4 regions of the Paenibacillus sp. TSM33 genome follow, and region 1 is predicted to be linked to each of the others. Evidence: riboswitches for the same ligand, from Rfam matches in the RefSeq annotation. Region 1 holds a riboswitch; each other region holds the start of a gene.

Region 1 (7,690 bases):
AATACCCATCGAATCCTCCAAAAGCTGAAAGATTGGAATGAAGAATATATCAAGTGGTGGGAAGTACTGATTAGTATGGTTGCTGGGTATGTAGCCTATCAACTGCCCATGCTTTTATTGTATTTGCAACGGAAAATGCGTCATTTGGACATGAAGCATGAGGTGTATCAGTTTCAAACGGTTATCTCCATTCTAAGGGTTATGGAACGAATGTCTGTCGAGGAAATATTGGAGTGGCTGAATAGATTTTCAGTTATCTTTAAAAGACCTCTGCAAAAATGTCTGCTTCATTATGAACATGGGCCAGAGGCAGCTCTCGATTTGTTGAAAGAAGAAGCACCTTTGCCGGAATTTCAACGTCTGGTGGACAAGCTCCATTTGTCTTTGGGTAAAATTACCATTAGGGAGGCATTTGATGATTTGGAATCCCATATGTCCTACTATTTTGAACAAAGAAAACAGGAGTATGAAAAAATAATAGACAGCAAAGCGATCTGGGGGAGGATGATTGGTTTTGCCCCAATGTATGGACTTATCTTTTTATATTTGGTAATTCCACTGATTGGAATGAGCTTTGTTCAAATGGATAGCTATTATGAGCAAATACAAAAAATTCAGTAAGTAAGTTCAATAATGCTTAACCAATATTACAAGTTGAGGAGAGAAAAAGATGAATAATGCATCAACGGCATTAAAGGTAGCTGCTGGGATTTTTTTGACCATCGCACTAATTACGATTGTAGTTATACTGTTTATCTCAGCTCAGGAAGCCACTAAAACGGCACAAAACAATTTCGCCGATATCCAGACCGAATTGTCTCAGGCCTCCTTTACGGTATACGACGGCACGACGATTAGCGGCTCCCAGGTAACCAATGCGCTGCGGAAATTTCAGGGAAAGGACCAGTTCGGTATTCAAATTAAAACTGGCAAAAACATGTCAGGACAGTGGTACGGAAATGCTCTGAACATTAGTCCAGATAGTGAGCAGTATGGCGCTGTGAATGGCGGCAGTGATAAGACAGGAAAAATCGCGAATACACTGAATGAAAAGGAGAATGAATATGTAAATCCAAGTGGTAAATTCAAGGCTGAAATCGTTAAAGACAAATCTAACGTGGTACGTGGGTTGTTGTTTACCCAGTCTTAAGTAGTACAGCAAGAATAATAGTCATAAGGGAGATGTGAGCATGTCTGATCACGCTTCAAGTATGCTGCGGCTTGGTGTGTCAGTTATTCTATTTGTAACCGCATGTGCAGCAGCAGCAAACTTGTCCAGTCAACTGGATAGCGCACTGGAATTAAGGTCGCAGCAGGAGGAGCAATCTGAGGGACGGATCTCCCGTACTATAGGGGTTGAGACGCCGCAACGGATTAAAGGGACTCAAGTCATTCAGACCATTCGCTTGAACTTGCAGGAGGGGATTTCGGTTCAAGTTGACGGTTCAGAGTACGATGTATATTCTGAACCGTTTGAGCCTGATGTATCTTCCTTGGATGCTTCCTCTATATATGCCATGTACCCACAGCGTAATGGGAATGGAGACATAACATCTGTACGTTTTGAGAAATTGGGGGAGGACTGAAGTGGTTCAAACAATATCTAAGCTGTTGGCGGCGCTGCTAGCTGTATTGCTTTTGTACATCGTACCCGCAGCTCAAGCTGCTGAACGGCAAGATGATATATCCGGGTTAAATACATATCATTCGACTATACATTTTGTTGACATGGTAAGAACCAAAGGTTACATTACACCGACGATGTATAACGATTTTATGCTTGATCTGGAGCTGACAGGTAATACGTACGAAGTTGAATTGGAGCATATGCACAAAAAATATGTGCCGAATTATGCAGATGCGGCAAAGCCAGACAGTTTCCTGGGCGATTATGAAGCTGTATACGATGGTTACTATAACCCGCAAATTTTACCTGTACTGTTTCCTGATAATCAGCAGCCCAAGTCGGAACAGGCACGTCGATATACCTTGATGGCCGGTGATTATTTTACAGTACGATTACATAATACGAATCGGACTCCTGCGGATTTGTACAAATCATGGCTTCTGGGTGGAACAGATAACGAAAAGCCGGCAGTTTCAGCTTCTTACGGAGGCATGGTTTTGAATGAAGATTACTGATTTTGCAGTTATATTTATCTTACTCTTTTTGCCCTTTGGTGTGGTTAGTGATTTACGAGTGCAGAATCAGCGTGAAGCCCAGCAGCTAGAAATGAAATATACGTCTGCTCTCCGTACCGCTGTTCAGGATGCAGGTGTTGTGCTCTCACAGAATGAACGCCAGGAACGCGAGGCCGGATATGGATCAGATAAATTTTTTCGTGTAGATAAAGGAAAAGCACTGGCCACGTTCTTGCACACTTTCTTCACTAATATGGGCATTGATGGAGATACAACAGCACAACGTGCGTTATTGGATTACATACCAGTCGTTGTAATTCTGGATTATGATGGTTATTATACGTTCGCTTCAGCAACCTACAAAGATACGTATGGACAAGCGGTCATAGACCCCAAGTGGAGCGAAAAAAAGCCTTATGCCTATGTTGATGCAGCAGGCAATAGTGTGGGATTCACCCTGGACAATTATCTGCACGCATATGATGCGCGGAATCACAGATGGGTGGAGGGTTTCCAAAGGGAGCTTGAGGGTCAGACCCCTATTTCGTTACTGAATGATCCCAAAACATTTGAGCAAATGCGTCGTTCTACCATAGTTCGTAGCGTTCAGGAGGACTTGGCTCGAATGATTAATATCCACAACGAAAAGGCATCACGTAACGGCATATCTTATACGTTCACCCTACCACTTATTCCACAAGAGGAGTGGTATAACACGGTAGATGATGTGGGGATGATCGCTTTTGTCCAAGGTATTCCAGTTGGAGACAGGTATTACAATAACTACGGGTTTGGTGGTGGCAGAGTCGTTAGAAAGCAACCTATTATCGGTGGCATAGAACCAGACACTGGAATGAAATATTTTTATAGAGATTCATGTCCAGCTCCCTTTAAAGCGATTGAACATTTTACAAATGAAAAATCTGCGGCAGCTGCGGGGTACTTCGAGTATCAACATTATAATGACTTGAAATAATCACCCTCCGGGGTGGTTTTTCTTTTTTAGAATAATCTATATGAAAAACCTTAAATTTCGCTGTTTTCAATATTCCGATAAGGTTGCTGGATGTGCTACAATAAAACTTTGAAAGAAACGAAATGTAATATGAAATAAGAACAGTCGGCAGTGCCGATGACAATAAGGAGCCAAAAACAGCTTATGAGTTTATTGACTGTAGAAAATGTATCCCACAACTTTGGAGATCGTGCATTATTTAAAAATGTTTCCTTTCGATTACTTGCGGGGGAACGTGTAGGATTGGTAGGAGCTAACGGTGTTGGTAAATCGACACTCATGAACATTCTGACTGGAAAATTGCTTAAAGATGAAGGCAAAGTGGAATGGACTCCACGTGTACGTTATGGCTATCTGGATCAGCACACCAAGCTGACGCCAGGTAAAACAGTACGTGATGTATTAAAAGACGCTTTTCTTCCTTTGTTGGAATTGGAAAAGGAAATGATGCAAATTACTGACAAAATGGGAGAGGCTTCTCCCGAAGAGTTGGAAGTCTTGCTGGAACAGATGGGAGAAATTCAAGAGCAACTGGATATGGGGGATTTTTACCTCATTGATGTGAAGGTTGAAGAAATGGCGAATGGATTAGGTCTCTCTGCCATCGGACTGGATCGGGATGTAGCAGCACTTAGTGGGGGGCAACGGACAAAGGTGCTTCTTGCTAAGTTGCTGTTGGAAAAGCCGAATGTACTGCTGCTGGATGAGCCTACCAACTATTTGGATGTAGAGCATATTGAATGGCTTACGCGATATTTGAAGGATTATCCCTATGCTTTTATCCTAATTTCACATGATACTGAATTTATGAACCAGGTTGTTAATGTCATCTACCATCTTGAATTTGCTAAGATGACCCGTTATTCAGCTAACTATGAAAAGTTTCTTGAAATGGCGGATCTGAACAAAGCCCAGCATATTGATGCATATGAGAAGCAGCAGGAATATATTAAGAAACAGGAAGATTTTATTCAGCGCAATAAAGCGCGCGCATCTACATCAGGCCGTGCAAAAAGCCGTGAAAAGCAGCTTGATCGGATCGAACGTATTGATAAGCCTGAAGAAGCCGCAAAGCCAACCTTTCAGTTCAAAGAAGCCCGTGCAAGCGGGAAAACGGTTTTTGAGGGGATTGATTTTGAAATTGGCTACACTCATGCCCTTTTGCCTAAAATGTCTATGACGATCGAACGTGGCGAAAAGATCGCAATTGTTGGCTGCAATGGTGTTGGTAAGTCTACGTTGCTCAAAACCATTCTTGGGAAAATACCTCCAATCAGCGGAAAAACCTATCAAGGGGATTTCTTGCAGCCTGCTTATTTTGAACAGGAAGTAAAGGCGGAGAAAATTACACCGATTGACGATGTATGGAATGAATTTCCGCATTTGAATCAGCATGAAGTACGAGCGCATTTGGCGCGCTGTGGTTTGAAGAATGAGCATATCACCCGGCCTTTGTCTGCGCTTAGTGGTGGAGAACAGGCTAAAGTCCGCCTTTGTAAACTGTTAATGCGTGAGAGCAACTGGGTACTGTTTGATGAGCCTACCAACCACTTGGATGTCAAAGCAAAGGATGAACTCAAACGCGCTTTGAAGGAATACAAAGGGACCGTATTACTTGTATCCCACGAACCGGACTTTTACGAGGACTGGGTAACCAAAACGTGGAATGTAGAAGAGTGGTCTAGTAAAGTTAACTAAAATCCAGTTCTGACAAATTTCACACGACGTGGGGTTTGCAGAATTAGGAAAATATGCTAAGCTATCTTTAGCTGATACAATAAAATAGTCACACTAGGGGAGCCGCCCATGCGGCTGAGACGGAATAAATGGATTTCGGACCCTTTGTACCTGATCTGGGTTATGCCAGCGTAGGGAAGTGAGTTCCGTACAAACAAGGTAGCAGCTCTTTACTTTTGTTTGCGCGGGGAACGATATACGTCTACGGATATAATGTCCGTTTGATTTCGAACGTTCGTCAAACCACTTCCTTTGGAAGTGGTTTTTTGCATTTCAATCATCTTCATTTGTTCGAGCTTCCGTAGACGATTTTACATACGATCTCCTTTCATTATTGCTGGCACATGTGGCTGCTCCGTATGATATTACCTAATATGGGGCTGTAACTATATAGGTTCAGCTTATCCGATTATTTTATAACACTAGTTCAATTTTTTAGTCCAAGAGAGGTGAAAATGAGATCGAATTACACGTAATTACGATGGAAAGTGTCTCCTGCGTGAATGTACCCCAAGTGGCTGCTGCTATTTGTCCTTGTATTCATTATGTACACGCACGTTTGAAACAGAAGGGTGCCTCTGCTTTGCTTTCTTTGACTCGTAGCATGATCGAGCAGGGAGTTCCTTTGCAGCAAATTGTAGTAAATGACCGTGTGGACATAGCTATGCTTACCTTTGTAGGAGCTGTCCAGCTACCAGCTAATGGGTTATCTGTGGTGGATGCAAAAAGTCTAATTCCGAAGGGTACACGATGTGGAGTGTCTGTACATTCCTTGGAGGAGGCGCAGACTGCTGAGCAGGCGGGAGCAGACTATGTACTATTTGGCCATGTATATAAGACCCATTGTAAGAGCGGTCTTGTACCGCGGGGTGTAGCACAGCTTGAACGCATTTGCAGATTGTCGGACATTCCGGTGATAGCGCTGGGAGGCATACAACCTCACCATGTTCCAGAGCTTTATCATGCCGGAGCAAGCGGAATTGCAGTGATGTCTGGTATATGGGAAGCAGAGTCACCCGTTGCAGCAGCGATGGAATATAGGCGAATGATAGATCTTGTAGTTCACGAATCTGTAGCAAGAAACAAGACTAAAGAAAGCGGAATACTCACTGGAGAGGAGACACGGAACAAATGCCAAAGACACATACAGAGACAAAAGCGATAGGACACGCTGAATGCTTGGTCATAGGCGGAGGTGTGATCGGCAGTTCCATTGCTTATCATGTGGCTAAGGAGGGAAGAAGTACGATCATGCTGGAACGATGGATCCCTGGTGAGGGAGCATCAGGAGCAGCGGTGGGAATGCTGGCAGCGGAAAGTGAAGAGTTCGCAGACCATGAGCTGGCACGATTTGCCCGTACAAGTCGAGATGCATTCCCTGACCTTATCTGTGATTTGGAACGTTTATCGGGTATTTCAGTGGAATTTCGAACAGAAGGCTTTGTGACCCCCTTTCGTTCGGAAGCTGAGGGCCAAAAACGCTGGAATGCTGCCAATATGCGAGAGGATGATTGTCCTGTTTGGTGGGATGCCAGGGAAGTGGCCCGGCGGATTCCCGGCTTGGCAGATCAAGTAATTGGGGCTATATACCGATCAAAGGAGACACAAGTGGCCCCTGTTCAGCTTAGTCGTGCTTATGCAGGGGCAGCTGCGGTACTGGGAGCAACAATATGGTCCGGAACTCAAGCTGAGGAACTGGTCATACAGGACGGTCGAGTTTGCGGTGTGCAAACAGATAGTGGATTTTTTTCCTGCGATCAGGTCGTGATTGCCGCAGGCTTGGACAGCTTGAAATTGCTAGAACAGATTGGATTTGATTATCCACTTTATCCGGTTAAGGGCGAAGCGGTAGCAGTCTCCTTGAAGGATCATCCGTTGGATTATACCATTTATGCCGACGATGTTTACCTTGTGCCTAAACAGAATAACGAGCTTTGGATTGGTGCGACGAGTCTTCCGCATCAATATGACAAAGAGGTGACCGTAGGAGGCTTAGAAGGACTCTTAGCACGTGCATCTGCCTGGTTGCCCCGTGTACAAGAAGCTTCTTTTATACGTGCTTGGGCAGGCTTACGTCCGCAGGCAACTGCAGAGCGTCCTTTCATTGGCCCTATTCCTGGAGTAGAGGGTGCCTATGCTGCAGTCGGGCATTATCGCAACGGTGTCCTGCTTAGTGATGCGACTGGACGAGCGATGGCAGCCATGCTTAAAGGGGCTGGTGCGGCTGCACTTGGAATAAGCAAATTTTCTTCTGAACTCCTCAAGGAGGAAAGCTTATGAAGCTGACCATTAACGGACAGAGCATGACCATTTCTAATCGAATTACTCGTGTGGATCAATTGCTGCATGAACTTGATTTAAAGGTGAAAACCGTAGTGGTAGAGCTGAATCGGCATATATTGACCCGTGAAGATCATCATGAAACGGTACTTAAGGATGGAGATTGCCTGGAAATTGTACATTTTGTAGGAGGCGGTTGATCATGTTAACCATTGGAAAAGCAACTTTTACCTCAAGGCTGTTGCTGGGAACAGGGAAATTTTCGGATTTGGATATCCAATCCCAAGCCGTAGAGGCTGCTGAGACGGAAATATTAACGTTTGCCGTGCGTAGATTGAATTTAGAGGAACGGGATAAGCAGCATTTTCTTGATACACTGGATTTGAGCCAGTATACACTTCTTCCCAACACAGCAGGAGCAACAACGGCAGAGGAGGCAATCCGTATAGCCAAGTTGGCAAAAGCTTCCGGCTTGTGCGATATGATTAAGGTGGAGGTCATTGGGGATAGCAAGAC
Region 2 (7,690 bases), on a different contig from region 1:
ATGCGTTCCCTCCCCTGTAAATCTCCACGGCACGAACTCACCAGAATATGCAATCCGATCAAGGCATACAGCATGAACAGCGGACCGGACTCAACGCCCAATAGCGAGCGCAGCAACGGATGAAAGCAAAGTAAAATGATCATGGCAAGCAAAGTTAGCACTAGAGGTGCTTTTAGTAATAGGGAACCGAGCGGTAGGCTGCGTAGCGGAAGCTTCTGGTCACCCTTGGATACCAGCTTGGCGGTTAATAGTTGGATGGATAAGCCCAATACGGACAACAGTGCAAAGAGCGCCAACAGCGCGTTCGCTTGACCATAGGCTTGTCCGGTAAGATACCAGCTCGCTGCAATGTGGAAGAAAAAATTAAATCCGTTAAGCAGCACATTAAAGAGGGGAAACATCAACGAACGCAATCGGTTGTTCACGTGGTTATCTCACCCGCCGATCCAGTCGCCAAATCTCAATGATAGAGCGCAAAAAACGAATGGAATCCTTCCAGACATGAATGTGCGAGCCATCTCGGTCAATGCATTTGACTGGTAATTGCAGCACACGAAGCTGAAGTCGCTTGGCAATAAACATCATCTCCAGATCCAGCGCTAGTCCGAGTTGCTCCTTCAAATGTGGAAACATCCGCTTCACGGCAACCGAGCTCATCACTTTAAGACCCGTCTGGGAATCTACCACACCTGTTGGTAAAAAGGGGCGAGAAACGATCCGTTTGCCAAAGCTGACGATAGATCGCAATAAAGAACGATTCTCGGCGGTCATATCTTTGGTTCCGATCACAACATCATAGTAGCCCTGCTGAACAACATTAATCATTCTGGCAATGTCCTCAATAAAAAAGGAATCGTCCGCATCCACAAATACGTAGTAATCCGCACCGATGGTCCGCATTCCTTCCAGATACGTCCCTGCCTTGCGCGTATTGCGTCCCAATTCCCTTGTTTGAAGCAGTGGACTCAGGTTCTGGTTAATCCGGTTTACGGACAAGTCCGTTGCTGACTCCAGCGCTTTAATCAAGGCATTCGTGCCATCATGGCTGCCATCATCAATGAGATAAATCGAACCCTCTATAATATGGCTGCGGATAAAGACTTGCAGTCGCTCAGCAAAGGTTTTGACATGAACAAAACGTTTCTCTTCGTTGTATACAGACAAGATGAATGCAACATGTTGGCTTTTGGTCGAATACTCGGGATAGAGCAAGCTTTGTATTTCAGAAAGTATTTCTTCGGTATCATTAGCTTGCCAAAATAGCAGACGCAATCGGCCTACTCCGATAATTTGCACCATATGCTGATCACTGAACGGAAAGGTTACATCCGTCACTAATAGCAATGGCATTTGCGGAAATTGGCTACGGATCTGATTAGCTTTCCGCACGGCTTGTCCCGGCTCCCTATAATCTATCAGGCAGCAACTTGCGCCCTCGTAGACTGAAGCTGCCTCCGTGTCTTCACACTGTATATACTGGTAAAAACAAATCACATTGGGATAATCAATAGCCCTGTTGTTATCGCTAAAAATGGCTATAGGTCCCTGCACACAAACCTCTCCTTTTCCTCCGAATAATTCTATTTTGTTGAAAAAGAATTAAAAATGTTTGCTTAGTAAGATTAAATTAATGTCCAAATACTTCATATTTTCTTAACAAAATAGCTCACATCCCTTGATATCTAAGCATTCAAGAGAGGAAAAACTAATTTTCATATTTGATAAAAACAGAGTATTTAGACCTGATTCATTAAGACTATAACTGTGCGAATTACGAGGTTAATTCGAAACCAAAATTAGTTCTATAGGATTAATAAAAAGATACACATATGGTCATTTTGTCATAGATTGAAAGACGAATAAAACCAATTTGTACGTCCATACTATGGTCAACATGTCATCTTTCATCATGAATAATCATTAAAAACATAGAGAAAGAAGGTCTTTTTATGGAAGCATTTCATGTCAATCGTGATGGGTCATTATCTACTCCCTTACGAGGAAAGGACGTGCTAGCAAACCCTCTATTGAACAAAGGTGTGGCATTTACAGAAGAAGAACGCAGAGAACTGGGCTTGGAAGGAATTCTTCCTCCCACCGTCCTTTCATTGGAGAAACAGAGCGTTCGGGCATATCAGCAATTCCTGGCACAGCCCACCATGCTGCGTAAAAATGCTTCACTTAACGACCTTCACAATCGAAATGTCGTACTCTACTATCGACTGCTAACCGACCATCTGAGTGAAATGCTGCCTGTAGTCTACACACCGACTGTAGGAACCGCCATTCAAGAATACAGCCATGAGTACAACCGCCCTGGGGGCGTATATTTATCAATAGATAATCCGAACGGAATTGGACAGGCGTTCTATAATTCCGGCTTGCGTAGTGAGGATGTTGACCTGATCGTCGTGACGGATTCAGAAAGTATTTTGGGAATTGGTGACTGGGGTGTCGGGGGAATTAACATTGCTATTGGCAAACTTGCTGTATATACAGCTGCGGCAGGCATTCATCCCGGGCGGGTGCTGCCCATTGTACTGGATGTCGGCACGAATAACGAGAAGCTGCTGAATGATCCGCTATACATCGGAAACCGCCATAAACGAGTTCGCGGAGAAGCCTATCATCAATTTATTGATACCTTTATTAGTAAAACGTTAACCCAATTCCCGAAGGCGCTTTTGCATTGGGAGGATGTGGGCAGCGTGAACGCACGACACATTATAGGGAAATACGGTCAGAACATTCTCACCTTCAATGATGACATCCAAGGCACAGGAGCAGTGACATTGGCTGCGATTGTTTCGGCGGTAGGTGTCACCAAAACTCCGCTGCGTGAACAAAAAATACTTGTCTTTGGTCCAGGGGCAGCAGGAATCGGTAACGCCGACCAAATACGGAGCGCTATGATCGAGGACGGGCTTCCTGAAGAAGATTCATTCAGGTCGTTTTGGGCCTTTGATTATCGTGGGCTATTAACGGACGATATGGAAGATGTACTGGATTATCAGAAACCATATGTGCGTAGAAAGGAAGAAATCAGCTCATGGTCCCGTTCGGAAGACGATAAAATACCGTTGCTGGAGGTCATCCGTCAGGTAAAACCTACAATTTTGATTGGGACTTCCGGTGTAGCGGGTGCCTTTTCTGAAGAGATTATCAAGGAAATGGCAAAGCATGTGGAACGCCCGATCATTATGCCCATGTCCAATCCTACCAACCTTGCTGAAGCGGTACCCGAGGATTTGATACGATGGACTGATGGCAAAGCATTGATTGCTACGGGAAGTCCCTTTGAGCCCGTTACCTATAACGGTACGAAATTTGAAATTGGACAGGCGAACAATGCCTTTATTTTCCCGGGACTGGGTCTGGGTGCGATTGTGGTCAAGGCTAAAAGAATCACTCCTTCCATGTTTACCGCAGCTGCTGATGCCGTTGCCAATGCCGTAGATTCAAATGAACTTGGCGGTGCACTGCTGCCCCATATCCGAAAATTACGTGATGTCTCGTTCGCGGTTGCGGTTGCGGTAGCAAAGGCCGCAATTCAGGATCAGGTAGCTCAGGCACACCTTCCAAATATTGAACAAGCCATTCGGGATGCGATGTGGAAACCGGAATATGTGAAGGTCAAAGCCGTGGAAAGTATAGTCCATCACCCTCACTAATTCTTCACCCGAATCAAAAGCGGTTTGACATAACATAGGGAACGAATGTACAGTATTAGTCAAAAGAATAGGAAAGTCCACTAGGGGAGCCACTATGGCTGAGACAAGAATGAATCTTGGACCCTTTGAACCTGATCTAGTTCGTACTAGCGTAGGAAAGTGGAGCCTTCGTATATAAGGTTTCAAGCGTTTTTGCGCATTGAACCTATATTGAAGCCGCTCCAGTTTTCGGGGCGGCTTTTTGGCGTTGTTCCGAGAATTGTATCTTACGGGACTTCTTGTTCTCCATTTTTGTTGGAGGTGGGGAAATGAGCTTTTCGCAAGAGCTCCGTCGGCAGGCGGATGGCATTTTTCAAGCCATTTATGAGCATCCCTTTGTGAGAGGTATTGCTGAAGGAAATTTAACAAGGGAACAGCTGATTCACTATGTAAAACAAGACTTTGAATATTTGAACGCCTACATGCGGATTTACGGCATCGCGATCTCCAAAAGCACGAGCCGGGAGGATATGGCTGTATTTAACGAACAGATCTCTTTTATTCTCCACAGCGAGGTCCATCCGCATCAAAATTTTTGTGCTATCGCAGGTGTCACTTATGAAGAGATGCAGGGATATCCACTTGCCCCGTCCGCTCATCATTATATCCGCCATATGCTGACAGTCGCACATGAGGGTAGTCTTGGGGAAATCATGGCCGTGCTGCTGCCATGTCCATGGACATATCTTGAAATTGGACGCAGGCTAATGGATGAGGTAAGGCCAGACGAGTCTCATCCGTTCTATGAGTGGATTCGCTTCTATGGTAACCAGATTGAAGACGTAACTTCCAAATATCGAGAGCGTGTGGACGCTTGGGCGAAAGTCGCCACGGCTGCCGAGCGAGAGCGGATGATTGAGCATTTTATGCTAAGCTGCCAGCTGGAATATATGTTCTGGGATATGGCTTATAAGCAGGAACAATGGCCCGTCCAAATGCACGCTACGGTCTTGGAATAATCAGTATAGATGAGAGAGGATAAACATAATGAATATATGGGAACAAAGTTATTCGGAGCTCCTGACAAAGGTACAAAACAGCAACCCCCTCGTTCATAATATAACCAACGTGGTAGTCACCAACTTTACAGCCAACGGCCTGTATGCGCTGGGCGCTTCCCCGGTGATGGCTTATGCGCCCGAGGAAGTAGCAGATATGGCAAAAATAGCGGGCGCCGTCGTGTTAAATATCGGTACGCTAAACCGTGAGCTGGTGGATGCCATGATCATGGCTGGACAATCGGCGAATGCTCATGGTGTTCCAGTTCTGCTCGATCCGGTCGGTGCGGGAGCGACTAGCTTTAGAACCGAGTCAGCACTGCGGATCCTAAAAGAAGTTAAAATCTCACTAGTCCGGGGCAATGCAGCCGAAGTCGCCCATCTAATCGGAGAAGCCCGTGAGATTAAGGGGGTAGATGCAGGCGGCAGTGCTGACAGCAGTAATGTCGATCTGGCAGTTCGGGCTGCGCAAACGCTCCATACCATGGTTGCCATCACTGGAAAAGAGGACGTCATCACCGATGGGGTTGAAGTACGATTGATTAGTGGCGGAGACGCGCTGCTTACGAAGGTAACCGGAACAGGCTGCCTGCTGACCTCTGTGTTGGGCGCCTTTGCAGCAGTTGAACCCAACCTGCTGCTCGCAGGTACAGCAGGTTTGGCATTTTACGGTGCAGCGGCTTCCCGAGCCGCAGAGCATACCGCAAAGCTAGGGCCGGGCAGCTTCCAGATTGCCTTTCTCGACGAGCTTGCCAAACTACATACTGGTTCGCTGGAGGGGCATGTCACGATCCGTAAAGCCGGAACGACTACAGCAGGTGGTGCGCGATGAAAGACGTGCATGTACCGAGAGCGCTGACGATTGCCGGTTCAGACAGCGGCGGCGGGGCTGGAATTCAAGCCGATCTCAAAACCTTTCAGGAGCTTGGCGTATACGGTATGTCGGCTATTACGGCCATAACGGTACAAAATACTTTGGGAGTTCACGGTGTATATCCGCTGCCACAGGAAGCAACAGCGCAACAGATCGAAGCTGTAGGGTCAGATCTTGGAGTCGACGCCCTAAAGACTGGCATGCTGTTTGATGCAGGCATCATCCGTCTTGTGGCCGAGCAGATTCGAAAGTTCGGCTGGGAAAAGGTTGTCGTCGATCCTGTAATGATTGCCAAAGGGGGCGCAAAGCTGCTGCAACCCGAGGCGGTGCAGGCTTTGAACGACGACCTGCTCCCCTTGGCTCTGGTCGTCACACCAAATATCCCGGAAGCGGAGGCCTTAACCGGGATAAGCGTACGTACGATGGAGGATCGCCGCGAAGCTGCGAGACATATTAGCAGCCTGGGCCCCAAGTTCGTTGTGATCAAGGGCGGCCACGATGAGGAGAGCGAGAATAGCGGTCAGGTCATTGATCTCCTCTTTGACGGAACAGCCTTTACAGAGCTGGGCGGCAAGCGGGTGCGGACTGTCCATACACACGGAACAGGATGCACGTTTTCAGCAGCGATTACCGCTGAATTAGGGAAAGGCATATCTGTACCGGAAGCTATTTTGAATGGAAGAGCCTTTATTCAGGCAGCGATTGAGGATACGTTGTATTTGGGACAGGGACACGGTCCAACCAATCATTGGGCCTACCGCCGTCGTCAGGAGATCCTTCAATGAGCGGCCGGATATTACCTGAGATGATGCGGCGACATTTACAGATGTATCTGGTTCTCGGAAGCATGAACTGCCTTACGGAACCAAGTCGGGTCGTGCAGGAGGCTCTATCTGGTGGCACAACCATGATCCAGTTCCGGGAAAAGGGCCGCGGCGCGTTAACAGGGAGTCCTATGTTCAAACTTGCGCGTCAGCTACAAGATCTGTGCCGCCACGCTGGTATCCCCTTTATCGTCAATGACGATGTGGAGCTGGCTCTTGAGCTCAATGCCGACGGCGTCCACATCGGTCAGGACGATGAATCGGCTGATTCTGTACGCGCGCGAATTGGAAACCGAATTCTGGGCGTCTCCGCGCATACGATTGAGGAAGCACGTCGAGCCATTCTGCAAGGTGCGGACTATCTCGGCGTCGGGCCCATCTATCCCACCATCTCAAAGGACGATGCTCACGCCGTGCGGGGTCCAGCCATTTTGCATGAGATACGCAAAGCGGGAATTGACCTTCCGATCGTCGGGATCGGTGGCATTACGGTAGACCGTGTGGAGGAAGTGGTAGGTGCGGGTGCCGATGGTGTAGCGGTGATTTCGGCTGTGACGCAGGCAAAACAGATTCGAGCTGCTGCAGAGGAATTAAAACAAAAGGTATTGCTAAGCATCAACCATCCGGGGATGTCCCCAAAACTATAGAAATGCTATATACCTTCCTTCACCCTTGTCACTTCTATAATTCACGCAAGAGCCTCATTTCCACTAATAAAGTAGGAATGAGGCTCTGTGTTGTAACAAATTAATCTTTAACAACTTGAATTCTTGTGTTCTTTTTCTCAGCAATAAGTAATCCTAGCAAAATGTACCCCCTATACAATATCCCCATGAACAGAACAATACCAACGATTGAAACAAGAATAAGTAGAATATTCGCTATAAATAAAATAATCGCCATAGTCAAAAATATCCCCCCCAAAAGATACTGATTTTTAAGCTTTCTATCCCCAGTACACTTGAGCTTGTTGAATACCTGATTAACTATAAATATATGTCAATCGTCTTTTCTAATATTCGTATAGCATTCGAGAACAATTAGAAAACGATATTTAATTATATTGGTTTTGGGTTCCCCACTCACATAACCCTTCCAAAACAGGCAATAGTGTTTCCGCTTTTTCTGTGAGGCTGTACTCGACTTTAGGGGGAACTTGCGGATACTCTTTCCGATTCACCAATCCATCCGCTTCCAATTCCTTTAGCTGTGAACTCAGCGTTTTATATGTAATAGCTCCGATTTGTCTTTTTAGATCATTAAAGCGAACCACTTGGTTTTCGG
Region 3 (7,690 bases), on a different contig from region 1:
GATTGCTCGGTGCGGCAGAAAAAAGCTCGGAGCATCCGCTGGCGGAAGCCATTGTAAAAGGGATTGCTGATCGAGGCATTGAGCTTGTGGGAGCAACGGATTTTGAAAATATCCCGGGCTATGGTGTGAAGGCCTCTGTGGAAGGCAAGCAGGTATTGGTGGGCACACGCCGGTTAATGAGCAGGGAAGGCATCGCGATGGATGACTCAACCGAGCAGCAAATGAATGAACTGGAAGGCGCAGGGAAAACGGCGATGCTTGTCGCTGTGGATGGTTCCTATGCCGGATTAGTGGCCGTGGCAGATACAATTAAAGAAACGTCACGAGAAGCTGTCGCCCGTCTGCGGGCGATGAACATTGAAGTCATTATGATTACGGGTGACAATGAAAGGACGGCGTGGGCTGTTGCCGCCGAGGCAGGAATCGAACGGGTGCTGGCGGAAGTGCTGCCTGAAGGAAAGGCCGAAGAAGTGAAACGACTTCAGGACCAGGGCAAAATCGTAGCCATGGTCGGGGATGGGATTAATGATGCCCCGGCGCTGGCCACAGCTCATATTGGGATGGCAATGGGCACAGGTACAGATGTGGCCATGGAGGCTGCCGATATTACGCTCATGCGTGGTAACCTGAATAGCATTCCGGACGCGATCGAAATGAGCCGCCGGACTATGACAAACATACGGCAAAATCTGTTTTGGGCGCTCGGTTATAACGTAATCGGCATTCCGATTGCTGCTTTGGGCTTTCTTGCTCCATGGTTGGCGGGAGCGGCCATGGCATTCAGCTCTGTTTCGGTCGTACTGAATGCGCTGCGTCTCCAGCGGGTAAAGCTGTAAATGTATTGATGTATTAGGCAGACGCATGCTGCTTGGCATTTGTAGCGAGATCATTTTTTAATTGAAGCAAGTACGTACAATTTTGACTTTGTGCGTACTTGCTTTTTTGTTGTGTATTTCATTTATTTAATTCATGCAAACCCTCTTCATTGCGTCAGGTTGCTTATCATTCTCGAAAGTTTCATAATATTTGTAGGAGTGCCATGCAAGCATGCAAAAACCTACTCGTGTACTCACAGCTTGAAGCAGATAAAGAGCTTATATTATGGATTAGGAGTGAAGCAGTCATGAATGATACGATTTCCTTGTTGATGAACCACCGGTCTGTGCGAAAATTCAAGTCAGACCCCATTACCGACGAGCAGCTCGCAGCTATTGTGGCAGCTGGCCAAATGGCATCCTCGTCCAGCAATGTGCAGGCATATACCGTTATTGCCGTTACCGAGCCTTCTTTGAAAACAAAACTGGCCGAGTTGGCAGGAGGGCAGGCTTATGTTGAGCAGTGCCCGACATTTCTGGTGTGGTGCGCAGACCTGTATCGTTTGAAGCAGGTGACGATTCATCATCAGCCAGGCCAGCCTTCCTATGAAGGGTCCGTCGAAAATTATACGGTTGCAACCATTGATGCCGCGTTAGCTGCACAAAATGCAGCGGTGGCCGCTGAATCACTCGGCTTGGGCATCGTTTACATCGGGGGCATTCGTACTAAAATATCAGAGGTATCCGAGTTGTTAGGGTTACCAGAGCTGGTATATCCAGTGTTCGGTATGTGCATTGGTGTACCGGATCAGGAAACAGGCTTGCGTCCGCGTCTTCCACTGTCCGGTGTGTTGCATATGAACGGTTACGATAAAAATCAGACGATGAAAGCTGTAGAGGTATACGACCACACATCAGCCGAGTATTTGAAGGAACGTACGGGCGGTCAACGCTCTACACCTTGGTCTGAGCAAATGGCGACGAGACTGACCGAACCAGCGCGCTTGCAGTTGAAGCCATTTTTGGAACAGAAGGGTTTCTTGAAGCAATAAAAGTGGAGCAGCGACAAAAAAATGCTGCAATGGGTGAGCGGCATTTGAGCAACACGTGTATGTAAAATACAAGAACCTCCTTGATTACGCATGATTAAGTTTTGCGTATATAAGGAGGTTCTTTGCTTTGACTACAAGTTGTGGTTGTGAGCCTTTTAGTAAATAGCTGATATGCCTTTATGAATTACACAGGGAGTAGAAGCGGCTCGTATTATCATAAAATAATTGACGGACAGCAGCTTCATCTTGGCGGGTCAGCTTGCTATACGCGCGAATGACCTCGGCAGTCATCCGTGGATGTGTCTGCTGTCCGGTAAAAGGACCCTCGAACGGCCATGGGCCGTCTGTCTCTGCCATAACCTGATCAGACGGATACTGTCTTGCCAAACTGCGGATTTCTTCTTCGTACAGGAGATCCGGTGTGAAGGACACATAATAGCCATTCCGGGCCATACGCTCGGTTGTGGTGGCAGAGCCCTTGAACCAGTGAAAATGCGCCTGCGTAACGCCATGACGTTCCAATAGGTCGCAGGCTATGTTTGCATCTTCATAAACAGCGTGCAGCACGATGGGCTTGTTATGCTTGCTTGCAAACTGGATAAAATGCTCCAGCAGCGCTACGTAAGGAGCAAGGTCAAAGGGCTCTCCACGGCGTGAGGCCTCCAGCCGATTATAATAGGGCAAGCCGACTTCACCCACCGCGATCATCTGCTGTACATGTTTGTCCATCCAGTCAAACAGCAGATCAAGCTCAGCTTGTGATGGCAGAGCCTGTTCGGGATGAAAGCCGAAGGCTGGACGTACTAGCCCGGACCAACGCTCAGCTAGGCGCAAGTTGGCTTGGCTGGAGGCGAGATGCATGGACACGGCTATGATGGCTTCTACATGGTTGTCGGCAAGGGAAGCGAGCAATAGCTCCTGTTGTTCAGGTGGGTAACTGTCTACATGAATGTGTGCGTCGATTAAGGGAACAGTTGCTGCGACGTTCAATCTCAATGCAGAGTGCACATTCCAATCATTCATAATGGTTTACCCCGCCGTCAGAGGTGTTTTTACGGACACTTTCAGCGGTGTCCATATCGCCGTCCAGTTTGTGCTTTTCCTCACGCATCCAGCCAGTCATTGTCCGCTTCCATTCCATAAAGCGTGGATCGAGGGTGATTTCTTCCCTACGCGGGCGAGGAAAAGGAACGTCTACGACATGCATCACTGAAGCAGGTCGCGCCGACAGCACATAAATGCGGTCGGAGAGCAACAGCGCTTCTTCAATGCTGTGGGTAATGAACAGCACAGAGCGGCGGTTCTTCTCCCACATCCGCAATAACCATTGCTGCATGTCTGCACGTGTCAGCGCATCGAGTGCGCTGAACGGCTCATCCAGCAGCATTAATTCCTGTGGGCTAAGCAAGGCGCGAAGAAAGGCCGCACGTTGCTGCATGCCACCAGATAGCGTATGCGGATACGCATTCGCGAACTTGCCCAGCCCAACCTGCTCAAGCCATTGCAAGGCTTCTTTGCGCCGTTCACGTTCGCTGACGTATCGGGACTTTGCTGCTGCATCCTTTCGCGGTGCGTTTTCCTGCCCGAGCAGTATGTTGTCCAGCGTGGTGCGCCACGGGAAAAGGGCGGGCTGCTGCGGCATATAGCTAATATGACCGCGTTCACCAGTCACGTCCTGTCCATGCATACGAATATGTCCCTGCTGCGGCTTGAGCAGCCCGCCGATGATGTGAAACAGCGTACTTTTGCCACTGCCTGACGGACCAATGAGGGAGACAAATTCGCCCGGCTTAACGGTAATGGATACATCCTGTAGTACAGGCAGTGAGCTTCGCTTTTCCCGGAAGGCGAGGCTGATCCCGTCCAATTCCATAGCAGGAGGAGCAGGTGCCATTGCCTGCGGTTCTCCGGCTTGTTGCTGTTCATCAGCCACGGGTGGTGATGTCAAGTCCGTCGGATGCAGACTCATATGTGCCACGTCCTTTCATTAATGCTTTAATGCAATATGTGAAGGCTATTCTTGATCGGGCTTCCAGTGCACCAACCATTTCTCCAGTAGTAGAATAACGACAAACATCAGTAAGCTGAGTGTAACAATAATACCGATAGCGGCAAAAATGAGATCCGTACGATAGGCAGATTTTTGCAGCAACATATAATATCCAATTCCTTCACTGGCTCCAATCCATTCGGCAATAATCGCGCCCATCACACTGTAGGTAGCAGCGATTTTAATGCCAGAAAAGACTTGTGGCAGGGAGTGAGGCAGCTCCAGCTTCATAAAAATAGCCCGGCGGCTTGCACCCGACATCCGCATATAGTTCATCATCATACGGTCTGTCCGTGTCAGCCCATCCATGGCTGCTACAGCCACGGGAAAAAAGCATACTAATGTAATGACCATAAGCTTGGGCAGCACGCCAAAACCGAACCATACCATGAGCAACGGACCGAGGGCGATAATCGGAATGTTTTGGCTAAGGATCAAGAGCGGGTACAGAGCAGATTTGAGAAAAGGAATCGTATGAAGAACGATGGCGATCAACAGTCCAGTTGCTGTCCCTATAGCAAATCCCGCAAGTGTCAGGCGAATCGTAGCCCATGTATGGGTGCCAAGCAACGCCGATTGCGCCATGCCCTCTTGAACGATTAGGGATGGAGCTGGCAGCAGCCAGGATTCAATATGTAAATAGGAAACCGCTCCCTGCCAAGCCGCTAAAAAGAAGAGGACCGCCACAAGGGGCGGCCATACGCTTTTCCACCAGGATGCGTTCTTGCCTTTCGGATTCATGGGCGATACTTCTCGGTCAGCTTGTTCATGCTGATGCCCTGCGGGTTATGTGCGATTTTGATCTGTGAAATGACACTGGGACTTCCAGCTTCTGTCAAGGCCTCGTGCATATCTTTGACGACTTTCAGCAGTTCGTCCAGTTCGCCCTCCATTGTCGTATCCAATGGATTTACCTGATGCTTGACACCGGAACGCTGGATGAACTCAATCGCCTTGTCTACATAGGGATAAGAGTCTTCGTTATTAGGAGTTTTAGGGATGACTTGAATACTAAGAAGTGTATTAGCCATGTGAATTTCACCTGTCCTTTAGTTTTAAGTTCTAGGAAAATAAGATTGGTTTAAGGTGGTTGAGACCGCTTCGCGTTTCATTTGATCTTACGATCGCTGTTGCCGGGGGATTCTTTGAATTAATTTTTAAAGGTAAGAATCCAACAGCAAAGGCGACCGCTTCGCTTCTCCAGATTCAAATGAACCGCTCCGCTGCCAACCGTCTTAAAAGCACCTTATTTTTAAAGCTAAGTTGTGTGGCATTTTTACACATAAGCGCACCTGCTTTTGCGTTTAGATACCATGAGACTAAAGAAGTAGACCAAGTGGAACGAGAACGAAGTGGACGGAATGGTGCTGTACAAGCGAAGCGGTCGCTTTTGTCCCTGGATTTCTACCCTGCTGAGGACTTTATTTCGAGAAATCCGGGGGCGGTGGCGCTGGGAAGCACCATCCGTCCGCGTAGTGGAGCCTCGTTCACTTTTCTAGCTCAGTCTTATTTAGCTGGTAATTTAGCGTTTTAACAAAATGATCAACGCTTGGGCAAGAAGTCGTTTGTGAAGGCTTTATCGACTTCCAAAGGTTTGCTGAGCAGCTTGCGTTCATACATCCAGTCTGAGTAGTTTTGCCATACCTCCGCTTTTTGTACGCCCCATTGCGTGGCATCGTCCTGATAACGCGGGCTTAGCCATTTTTGGCTAGCAAGTACCAGTTTTTTGTCCAGCTCCGGCACAGCTTTGCTTAAGATATCTGCGGCTTCTTCCGGATGGGCGATGGTGTATTCATAGCCTTGTGCGGTAGCGTCCATGAACGCTTTGACTAGGTCAGGATCGTTTTTTATCGTCTGTTCATTGCTCACAATTACAGGTGTATAGTAATCGAGACTTTTGGAATAATCTTTTACATACAGCATATCCAAGGGCTCGCCTCGAAGCTTGGCCTCAATCCCGGTCCATGCGTAAAATATCCAGGCAAAGTCAATATCCCGCTTCACGGCTGTAAAATAGTCTGCATTGCCCATATTGACGATTTTCACTTTGCTCACATCACCTTGGTCTGAGTCCATGATGGATTTCATGACCGCTTCTTCTACAGGAGAACCCCAGCCGCCGTAGCTTTTACCCTCGAAATCTTTCGGGCTTTTAATTCCGCGGTTTACCGGAGCTGCGAAGCCAGAGGTGTTATGCTGAATCACCGCAGCGATAGATACGAGTGGTACGCCTTGGATGCGAGCCTGAGTGACGCCTTCTTGATAGCTGATACCAAAAGGTGCAGCATTCGAAGCAACCATTTGGTCGGCTCCCCCTGAACCAGGTTGAACAATTTGGACATTTAAGCCTGCTTTTTCGTAAAATCCTTTGTCCTTGGCGACATAGAGTCCCGTGTGATTCGTATTGGGTGTCCAGTCAAGTACGACTTTAACATCTTTGAGCCCCTTTGCCGAGGTAGACGTTGAAGTGTCGGCAGCAGGAACCTCCTTTTGCGATGTAGGGTGATTGCCGCCGCAAGCGGCCAGAGTCAGAGCCATGAGCCATAGACTGACCATACTCAGGCTTAACATTTTCATGCGCTTCATCGTTGTGTTCTCTCCTTTTTAATTACCCGTTATCCGTCCAATCAGACAGCTTATGTTCCCCATTTTCACAAAATAACATCTGCCGGAACGCAATCTTTCCAACAACTTCATCTTCAACAAAAAAAGCGCCCCGAGATTCGGGACGCTTGCGCTTGTATATACCAAAGTAAGGGATGTCCTGTTTTAATAAAAGGTACATCTTGCTTAAGCATTCCTACGCTGGCATTACCCAGATCAGGTTGTAAGGGTCAGTGTCTTGGGACACACTCTCAGCCGGCCGATTCCAGCACCCCTGGCATTGTATGGTTTAATGGGTTCGTTATTCGGGTTTACTACGACGATTATATGCCTTGAAGGCGGGTCTGTCCAGCCTTAAGGAAGCGCTCACGGTTCATTTGCCGAACGACAGGGTACACTTTTACTGTGAGCTTCGATCTGAAAATGAACATGAATCATTCAGAACTGATCCGGTCATGTTATTTCAGAACAGCTGCACAGTATGTCCAGAAGAGCTGGTGCCAAAGTGGCATAGCCCTATAGAATTCTAATTCGTAAAAAGGAGTTGTTGTACTGTGGGTAAAACGGAGACATTGGATCGTAGTCAGCTGGAACAGGCCATCGTGAAGGCTTTGGATAACAACAAATTTTGCTCGTTAGGTACGGTAGAGGACGGGAAACCGAAGGTACGCTATATGGCCCTTTTTAACGATGGAATGAACATTCATCTGGCGACAGATCGCAAAACACATAAAGTGGAGGAGCTAAAGGACAATCCGAATGCTTATCTGCTGCTGGGTTATGAAGTGGGTGGCACGAAGGAAGTCTTGGAAGTGGAAGCTACCGTCCAGGTTACAGCTGATGAGGGGTTACGCAAACAAGTGTGGAATGACTCTCTGAAAAAATGGTTTTCTGGACCGGATGATCCCGATTATGTCATTTTAGACGTCAATCCGACTCGTATTGAGTACGTGGGTCAACAAACGGAGCGCCAAGTGTGGACGAAATAGAAACAATATAAATTTATAAGTCAGTAAATTCCCGACCTTTTCAGGAGATTTACTGGCTTTTTTTGTGCAGAAACTAATTACTTTTTCATAAATATTTTAAGCAAATGACTACTCTTTTGTCCTACGTTGGATTAAAATAGGAATGGTGGGTTCAAAGCTTACATATATGTGCAAAAGTAT
Region 4 (7,690 bases), on a different contig from region 1:
TCCATTTGTGTAATGACCATCTCGGCAATTTTATCTTGATGCTCCGAAATGATCATGACCGCTTTTTTCGGATTCAATCCTTCAATCATGAAGTCCATCACCTTCGTACCGACGTACAAAATAACGATAGTCAGCATTAATTTCTCTGGACCAATAATAAAATAGGAAGAGAAAGCAACGATTAGATCAAAAAACAGCAAGGCATAGCTGATATTCCAGTCCAGATACTTGTTGGCAATCCGGGCTAAAATAACTGTTCCTGCCGTTGTACCACCGACCCGTACAATTAAGCCAATTCCAACTCCTATCATCACTCCGGCAAATATGGCATTAATCGTCGGCTCATGCGAATCAATCCGCCAGTTGACCGTTAAATGTAAAAACAACGAGTTAAAAGCGACCGCAATTATAGTGTACAGGGTCGTTCTCTTGTCCAAAAATTTATATCCAACAATCAGCAGCAAGCCATTAATCACCAGATTGACGATCGAGGGAGACCACTGAAACAGGTAGTACAGGATGATCGTGACCCCGGTAACGCCCCCCTCGCCAAACTCATTCGGGATCACATACAGATTAACAGCCAGCGCGAATAAAAACGCACCTACAATAATAAATACGATATCTGCCATGCTTTTTTTCATATATGTTCTAATCCTTTCTCTAACATTTCAACGGATGAATTGCCAGATGGATTGGCTGACTCTTCTTACCAAAATACGCTGACAACCAGTTCATGGTATCTACTACCCAACATAAAGTCAATACAACTTTGACACTTTAATTCGCCACCAGACTGCCTTAGTCCAACCTTAGAATTCTGCAGAATTCCGCTAATACAAGGTTATTCGACAAAAAAACACAATCCCGACTACTAAACCAGGAAAACGGGCCTCTAGCCCTTGTTTAGGCCCTAGGCACATTTTCCCCTAAAATGACCATCCTCCTAATACACAATTTGGACACATACGACCATATTCCTGTTTTATGTCAAAAGCGTTTTACTTTGGATAAATGCGGGTATAATGATTGAAACATTACCAAGCAACCTACACGGCATTACGACATCAAGTACATACAAATAGTCCTATACAGACGTCCTAAGCAACTCAATCTGAATTTGACAAAATGGAATTGGAGGAATGACCACATGAATACCATGAACTTAACTGTCCACACCCTGATGCCTTTTCACCACCAATACCAACGTGCCAACCCGGTGAGTATGCAGAAGAAAGAAGATAGCTCGGAGAAGAAGCTCAGCTTTCAGGACATTTTGAATGAAAAAATGGGTAAAAAATAAGTCGCCGTTAATCCGGTAGCATAATCCCGCTTTACATAAGCTGAAAAGCCGTGGTTTCTACATCGACTGTAGAGAACCACGGCTTTTTGTTACTCACGCGTTTCTAAACCTTAGCTCATACGTTCATGGAAATCAACCTCTGACGAGCTTAACTGTACTTTTCGTTGAGGCTTCCCAGTTGATTGACTTTCGTATCGCTACCGATTTTTACTGCCCAGCTTCCCGATACTGCTCTGCCTTCTCTCGCATCCCGGCGGCGACGGCTTCCTCGGCATTCAGTCCCTTATCGGCCGCATAGGCACGAATGTCCTGCGTGATACGCATGCTGCAAAACTTGGGACCGCACATCGAGCAAAAGTGGGCTTCCTTGGCCCCCTCTGCCGGTAGCGTTTCATCATGGTAGGACAAGGCCCGCTCAGGGTCAAGCGAAAGATTGAACTGATCGCGCCAGCGGAATTCAAAACGCGCCTTGGATAAAGCATCGTCCCGCTGCTGTGCCCGTGGATGGCCTTTCGCCAGATCGGCGGCATGTGCGGCAATTTTGTAGGTAATAACTCCCTCGCGGACATCATCCTTGTTCGGCAGACCCAAATGCTCTTTCGGCGTAACGTAGCACAGCATGGATGTCCCGAACCAACCGATCATGGCCGCCCCGATAGCTGAGGTAATATGATCATATCCTGGCGCGATATCCGTCGTCAGCGGCCCTAAAGTATAAAAGGGAGCTTCCTTACAAATCTCCATTTGTAAATCCACATTCTCCTTGATTTTGTGCATAGGGACATGTCCTGGCCCTTCAATCATGACTTGGACATCATGCTTCCATGCGATTTGCGTTAGCTCGCCCAACGTTTCCAGCTCCGCAAATTGTGCTTCATCATTCGCATCATAGATACTCCCTGGACGCAGACCATCCCCGAGAGAAAAGGCCACATCGTAGGCTTTCATAATTTCACAGATTTCTTCAAAATGCGTATACAAAAAATTCTCCTGATGGTGTGCAAGGCACCAGGCTGCCATGATCGACCCGCCCCGGGATACAATTCCCGTCATTCTATTCGCCGTCATCGGTATATATCGCAGCAATACACCCGCATGGATTGTAAAATAGTCCACTCCCTGCTCCGCCTGCTCAATCAGCGTGTCTCGATACAGTTCCCACGTCAGCTTCTCAGCTTCGCCGTTCACCTTTTCTAGTGCCTGATATAGCGGCACCGTTCCAATCGGTACAGGCGAATTCCTGATGATCCATTCGCGCGTCGTATGAATATTACGGCCTGTGGACAGGTCCATGACGGTGTCTGATCCCCAGCGTACAGCCCAGGTCATCTTCTCCACTTCTTCCTCAATGGAGGACGAAACCGCGGAATTCCCAATGTTTGCATTGATCTTCACGTGAAAATGGCGCCCAATAACCATGGGCTCGCTTTCCGGGTGATTGATATTAGAAGGTAAAATCGCTCGTCCAGCCGCCAACTCCTGCCGTACAAACTCGGGCTCTACTCCTTCACGGATCGCCGCAAATTCCATTTCGGGCGTAATGATCCCTTGCCGAGCATAATGCATTTGCGTCACGGTGCGTCCTTGCACAGCTCGAAGCGGACGGTTGGTCACGCCGGGAAATTCCACTGTCTCCCGTTTGGAGCCGGGCTTCAGCCCATTATCCTCCGGCTTAACGGCGCGGCCCTCGTAAGCCTCCACGTCCCCCCGTTCCAGTGCCCAAGCTCGTCGTAATGGTGGCAAGCCCTGATGGATATCCACCTGATAGGCTTCGTCCGTCATCGGACCGCTCGTATCGTACACACGCAACGGCTCATGATGCTCCATGCCCTCCGGCGTATGTGTGGGGTGCAGCGTAATTTCTCGCTCTGGCACGGCAATGTCCGGCCGAGAACCTTGAATATACACCTTACGGCTCCCCGGAAAGGGCTTTATCCCACTAGCTTGCTCCGCGTGGTCCTTCTCCCCCTCTACTTCTCTTATTCCCGTCAACCCTACATCTGCTAATTTCACTCCTGTTTCTTTTGTTCCTTCTGTTTCCGTCGGTTTCATGGTCCATTCCTCCCGTTTCGTTGAAATGACACACCGATCCGGAACCATTCCCAGGGTGGCGCTGATCTATGCAAAAAAGCCGGTTCCCTAGGGAACCGGCTAATCGAACGAGACAGCTATCCAAACCGTGCGCACGTGGAATAATCACATTCCAATGCGCGGCCGTAGATAGCAGCTGCGTATACATTTCAATGGCCGATTACTTCCCTACGCTGGTATGATCCAGATCAGGTGCAAAGGGTCCGGAATCTTGCCCGATTCCATCTCAGCCCGCATTACAGGCTCCCCCAGTAACTGTGATACTTACTATTCGCTTGAACTGGCGGCTATAACAGACAACCCGCCATCTCTATCAGACTACTTTAAATTTATGGCTTTGGCAACCCTCTATGGTTCCCTTTTGTGTTAACCCTGTTACGGGAGCATAAGCCCCATTTCCTTGGCCGCTTCGATCAAAATCGGAGCAAAATCATGCAGCGTCTCAGGCGCAAGTCGACTGACCGGACCGGATACAGATAAAGCCGCTGCCACCTGTCCCTTTCGGTTCACAATAGGCGCGGCCACAGCCGCAGCTCCTGGCTCACGTTCTTCATAGCTGGTCGCATAGCCCTTCTCACGAATGTCCTGGAGTTGGGCTTTATAAACCTCCGGGTCTACCGAAGGTGGCCATTCATCCCCGCTTAGCAGTACCTCCAGCTCCTGTGGCGGCATAAAAGCCGCCAGCACCTTGCTGGAGGCTCCCACAGCCAGCGGCATACGCGCTCCCACAGGCGCAACCCTGCGAATCGCCTGATTGCTCTGCACGGCTTGTATGCGAATACGCATGCTTCCATCCCGCAGGTACAAGCTCACCGTCTCCCCTAAGCGATCACGCAGTCCTTCCATTGCAGGCTGTAACAACACCGCTGGCTCATCGCTTTGGGACAAATGCGTGGACAGCTCCCATATGCGAAAGCCAAGCCGATATTTTTCCGTTTCGGCATTCCGAACGACAAACCCCCGATCCTCCAGCGTAGTCAAAAGACGATGAACGGTGCTTTTATGTAGACCAATTTGGGAGGCAATCTCCGTTAGACCAAGATCAGAATCTGCGGTAAAACACAGCAATATATCAAGTGCACGCTCTACAGCGCGGACGGTTAATTTACGGTCTTCCATCGCGAACCGCTCCTCTTGTATCCATATTCGTTTCACACTATGAAACATGGTTACATAAATTATATAAAATAGTCGCAGCCACTGTAAACCGATGTTTTTGTGACAACCACATTACAGAACAAGAACAAACATCGACAATTCTTTGCATCATTTTTACTTTTCCGGTTCAGGCGTTGACTTTGGATAATCCCCATCATACGATAATAGGTATCTATACGGACATACCCTACTATTTTCAAGTGGAATTATACCTAAATTCTATGATTCGAAAATCAATTTTATATAAGGAGGCTCTTACATGATTTCGACATCCCAGCGCAACGCTCAGCTACAGACCGCTGTTCAGGAGCCGTCCACCCCACTCTTTAATCCCCGTCTGCTGCGGTTCAAGCACATTGTGATTGCTCTGCTGCTGTCGGTTGTATTTTTTCTGTTGTTTTGCTTTATTGCCTTGCATGCTTACATCGCTTGGGTACTTACGAATCCCACTGTCGCACCCTTGTACTCTAATCCGATGCAGGCCAAAGGTATGCCATATGAGGAAGTCAGCTTCCCAGCCAAAGATGGCAGCCGTATGGTACAAGGCTGGTATATTCCGGCAGATCAATCGCGGAAAACGATTATTTTCAGTCATGGTTATGGGGCTAACCGTGAAGAAAGCTGGATTCCCATGTATGATCTGGCGCATTATGCCCATCGTTTGAACTTTAATGTGGTTATGTTCGATTACGGATTCGCTTCACAAAACAGCAAAGCCGTCGCAACCGGAGGTAAGGCGGAATCCCAACAGCTTCTTGGGGCCATCCAGCTTGCAAAGCAACGTGGCTCATCGGAAATTATCGTATGGGGCTTCTCTATGGGAGCAGGAACCGCACTTCAAGCGGGCTTGCAAACCAAAGATGTGGACGCAATGATCTTGGACAGCACTTTCCTACTCGAACCGGATACGCTATACCATAACATTCACAATCAAATTAATCTGCCGAGACATCCATCTTTGGAAATTCTGGAATTGCTGTTTCCAGTCTTAAACGGCACCAGCTTGCATCAGATTCCATATCAGGAGGTTAAAAAGGAGGACTATCCGTTTCCAATCATGTTCGTGCATGGTACACAGGATGAAAAAGCTCCTTACCCCATTGCGGAAAAGCTCGCTGCCAATCAGACCAACCCGCTTTCCAGTGTATGGATTGTTAAAAACGGGATACATGAGCTCATTTTCAGAGAGCACCCCCGTGAATATCTGCGACGGGTCTCGACATTTTTAAGCAGTGTACAGGATCTGGAGGACAAGAAAACCACCGCCGATGCCCACAAACAAACGACTACGAACTAAAATTATTTTTCGAAAATACTCTTCTTCGCTTAAAGAAGCCTGGCTATGGTCACTTAACTCGTGCCGTAGGCGGGCTTCTTTTTTTATTTTCCAGAGTCATTATTGTTCTGTGTAACAGATGTGACCCGAATGAAGTGAGTTCATAGACATATTTCCGATGAGACGGCGAATATACTGGGTACGTATGCATCCAGGACAGATCTGCTAGATCTGCCGGATAGCCATGGTGGGATACGGGAGGTAAAAAACGATGCTGAGTACTTATGGGTCTTTTCTGCCCTTACGTGTGCTGGAGGAAATTCGTCATTGGAAGCAGCAGGAAAGTTGGCATGTGGAAGTGATTAAATCCGCTACGGAAGGGCTAGAGCCTGCTTATGTGCGGCTGCTGGATGATTGGCGAACCGTATTTGAACAAACGGAACGCACCGCCATAGAGCTGCTTGAAGAACAACGAAGCGCGCTTGATCCGGCAGAACAAGCATGGCAACATCAGGAGAAAAAAGCGTCGGCTACCCCCCAAGCTCATACACACCAGCTAGAACCTTCAGCACATTCAAGGGGGTCAGACGCATCAGCAACTGGAGAGAAACCGTTGTCCGAAGTAGCCTTGAATTCACAGCCTGCCTCACAGGAATTAAATCGTCGATTGGACGATTTGTTGCAAACCGCAAACCGTCAATCACAAGAATATGTACGGCAGCTAGGTTTGCTGACTGAGCACAGTCATGCATTACGTCAGCAGCCAAAATCCGCCGGAATTGTAATACACGCAGCACATGAAAGTCAATATTTCCTGATCTCGACAACTCCCTTTCAAGAGCCCGGCTCCATCGCGCGAGCCGCTGGATTGTATCATATAGCGGCAGAGGGTGGGGATTACCCGGAGCAAGCGTTTCGAGAGCGGCAAGCGGGCATAAGAGGAGAAGGCTCAGGGGCCACTAAAGGCGCCCCGGCCGGTCAGGCACAACCTTCGACAACGGAAAAAACCTTAACCGGTCGCCCGGTTCCTGTGGGGGGACATCGGCTCCCACCGCTCCCTTATCCTTATAATGCACTTGAACCGTACATTGATGAAAAGACGATGCGTATTCACCATAACAAGCATCATTTGAGCTATGTGAATGATCTGAACAAAGCGGAAAAAAAGCTGGAAGAAGCCCGCAAAACAGGTGATTTTGACCTCGTAAAGCATTGGGAACGTGAACTGGCATTTAACGGTGCAGGTCATTATCTGCATACCCTTTTTTGGACGATCATGAGTCCTCAAGGCGGTGGAAAACCAAGCGGGCCGCTGGCGGAACAGATTAAAAAGGATTTTGGCAGCTACGATGCCTTCAAAAAGCAATTTAGTTCGGCAGCCGAAAAGGTCGAGGGCGGCGGCTGGGCCATCCTGGTGTGGAGTCCGCGCGCCGGACGGCTTGAAATATTGCAGGCCGAAAAACACCAAAACCTGACTCAATGGGAGTCCATTCCGCTGCTGGCGATCGATGTGTGGGAACACGCATATTACTTAAAGCATCAGGCGGAACGCAATAAATACATCGAAGATTGGTGGCATGTCGTCAACTGGCCTGAGGTAGAAGCACGCTACGCTCAAGCCTCCAAGCTGAGATGGCAGCCATTCTAAGCTAGAACAAACTACACCTGCAAATCGTATCGCTCTCTGAGCGCTGCTATTTGTCCAGTCAATTCTTCCGGTTGCACCAGCGAGCCATCGGCAGGCAAAATGGCAGTCCGGCTCTCGACTACACGGCGCAGTGATGCCGTGTACGCCTCGACAGACGGCACTCCAGCCAGTTCTGCCAGGCTGCCCATCGTTGCCGGATTCACCCGGGGATAAT

Evidence for each region. A riboswitch is a leader RNA that binds a small molecule or an ion and turns the genes downstream of it on or off. The one in region 1 is predicted to bind thiamine pyrophosphate.
Region 2: another riboswitch for thiamine pyrophosphate. It lies ahead of tenA (thiaminase II); the one in region 1 lies ahead of ACN6NF_RS13195 (thiamine phosphate synthase).
Region 3: another riboswitch for thiamine pyrophosphate. It lies ahead of ACN6NF_RS01910 (ABC transporter substrate-binding protein); the one in region 1 lies ahead of ACN6NF_RS13195 (thiamine phosphate synthase).
Region 4: another riboswitch for thiamine pyrophosphate. It lies ahead of thiC (phosphomethylpyrimidine synthase ThiC); the one in region 1 lies ahead of ACN6NF_RS13195 (thiamine phosphate synthase).

Annotation. Positions count from the first base shown of each region.
Region 1 covers NZ_JBLZXB010000017.1:295,480-303,169, reverse strand. Annotated here, with positions in the region: gene ACN6NF_RS13225 (hypothetical protein) at 1-621, shown strand, start outside; gene ACN6NF_RS13220 (hypothetical protein) at 671-1,150, shown strand; gene ACN6NF_RS13215 (hypothetical protein) at 1,191-1,586, shown strand; gene ACN6NF_RS13210 (hypothetical protein) at 1,588-2,142, shown strand; gene ACN6NF_RS13205 (hypothetical protein) at 2,129-3,118, shown strand; gene ACN6NF_RS13200 (ABC-F family ATP-binding cassette domain-containing protein) at 3,302-4,855, shown strand; TPP riboswitch at 4,941-5,049, shown strand; partial or broken gene ACN6NF_RS13195 (thiamine phosphate synthase) at 5,376-5,963, shown strand; gene thiO (glycine oxidase ThiO) at 6,026-7,174, shown strand; gene thiS (sulfur carrier protein ThiS) at 7,171-7,374, shown strand; gene ACN6NF_RS13180 (thiazole synthase) at 7,377-7,690, shown strand, end outside.
Region 2 covers NZ_JBLZXB010000018.1:89,627-97,316, forward strand. Annotated here, with positions in the region: gene ACN6NF_RS19385 (polysaccharide biosynthesis protein) at 1-425, opposite strand, end outside; gene ACN6NF_RS19390 (glycosyltransferase) at 430-1,551, opposite strand; gene ACN6NF_RS19395 (NAD-dependent malic enzyme) at 1,950-3,671, shown strand; TPP riboswitch at 3,744-3,846, shown strand; gene tenA (thiaminase II) at 3,980-4,669, shown strand; gene thiM (hydroxyethylthiazole kinase) at 4,698-5,540, shown strand; gene thiD (bifunctional hydroxymethylpyrimidine kinase/phosphomethylpyrimidine kinase) at 5,537-6,367, shown strand; gene thiE (thiamine phosphate synthase) at 6,364-7,053, shown strand; gene ACN6NF_RS19420 (winged helix-turn-helix transcriptional regulator) at 7,461-7,690, opposite strand, start outside.
Region 3 covers NZ_JBLZXB010000006.1:12,286-19,975, forward strand. Annotated here, with positions in the region: gene ACN6NF_RS01875 (heavy metal translocating P-type ATPase) at 1-836, shown strand, start outside; gene nfsA (oxygen-insensitive NADPH nitroreductase) at 1,124-1,867, shown strand; gene ACN6NF_RS01885 (TatD family hydrolase) at 2,045-2,890, opposite strand; gene ACN6NF_RS01890 (ABC transporter ATP-binding protein) at 2,883-3,836, opposite strand; gene ACN6NF_RS01895 (ABC transporter permease) at 3,882-4,658, opposite strand; gene ACN6NF_RS01900 (thiamine-binding protein) at 4,655-4,948, opposite strand; gene ACN6NF_RS01905 (hypothetical protein) at 5,008-5,451, shown strand; gene ACN6NF_RS01910 (ABC transporter substrate-binding protein) at 5,460-6,503, opposite strand; TPP riboswitch at 6,698-6,807, opposite strand; gene ACN6NF_RS01915 (pyridoxamine 5'-phosphate oxidase family protein) at 7,076-7,510, shown strand.
Region 4 covers NZ_JBLZXB010000009.1:129,044-136,733, reverse strand. Annotated here, with positions in the region: gene ACN6NF_RS03880 (YitT family protein) at 1-644, opposite strand, end outside; gene ACN6NF_RS03875 (hypothetical protein) at 1,151-1,303, shown strand; gene thiC (phosphomethylpyrimidine synthase ThiC) at 1,511-3,355, opposite strand; TPP riboswitch at 3,543-3,654, opposite strand; gene ACN6NF_RS03865 (IclR family transcriptional regulator) at 3,770-4,513, opposite strand; gene ACN6NF_RS03860 (alpha/beta hydrolase) at 4,812-5,849, shown strand; gene ACN6NF_RS03855 (Fe-Mn family superoxide dismutase) at 6,100-7,476, shown strand; gene ACN6NF_RS03850 (lipoate--protein ligase family protein) at 7,488-7,690, opposite strand, start outside.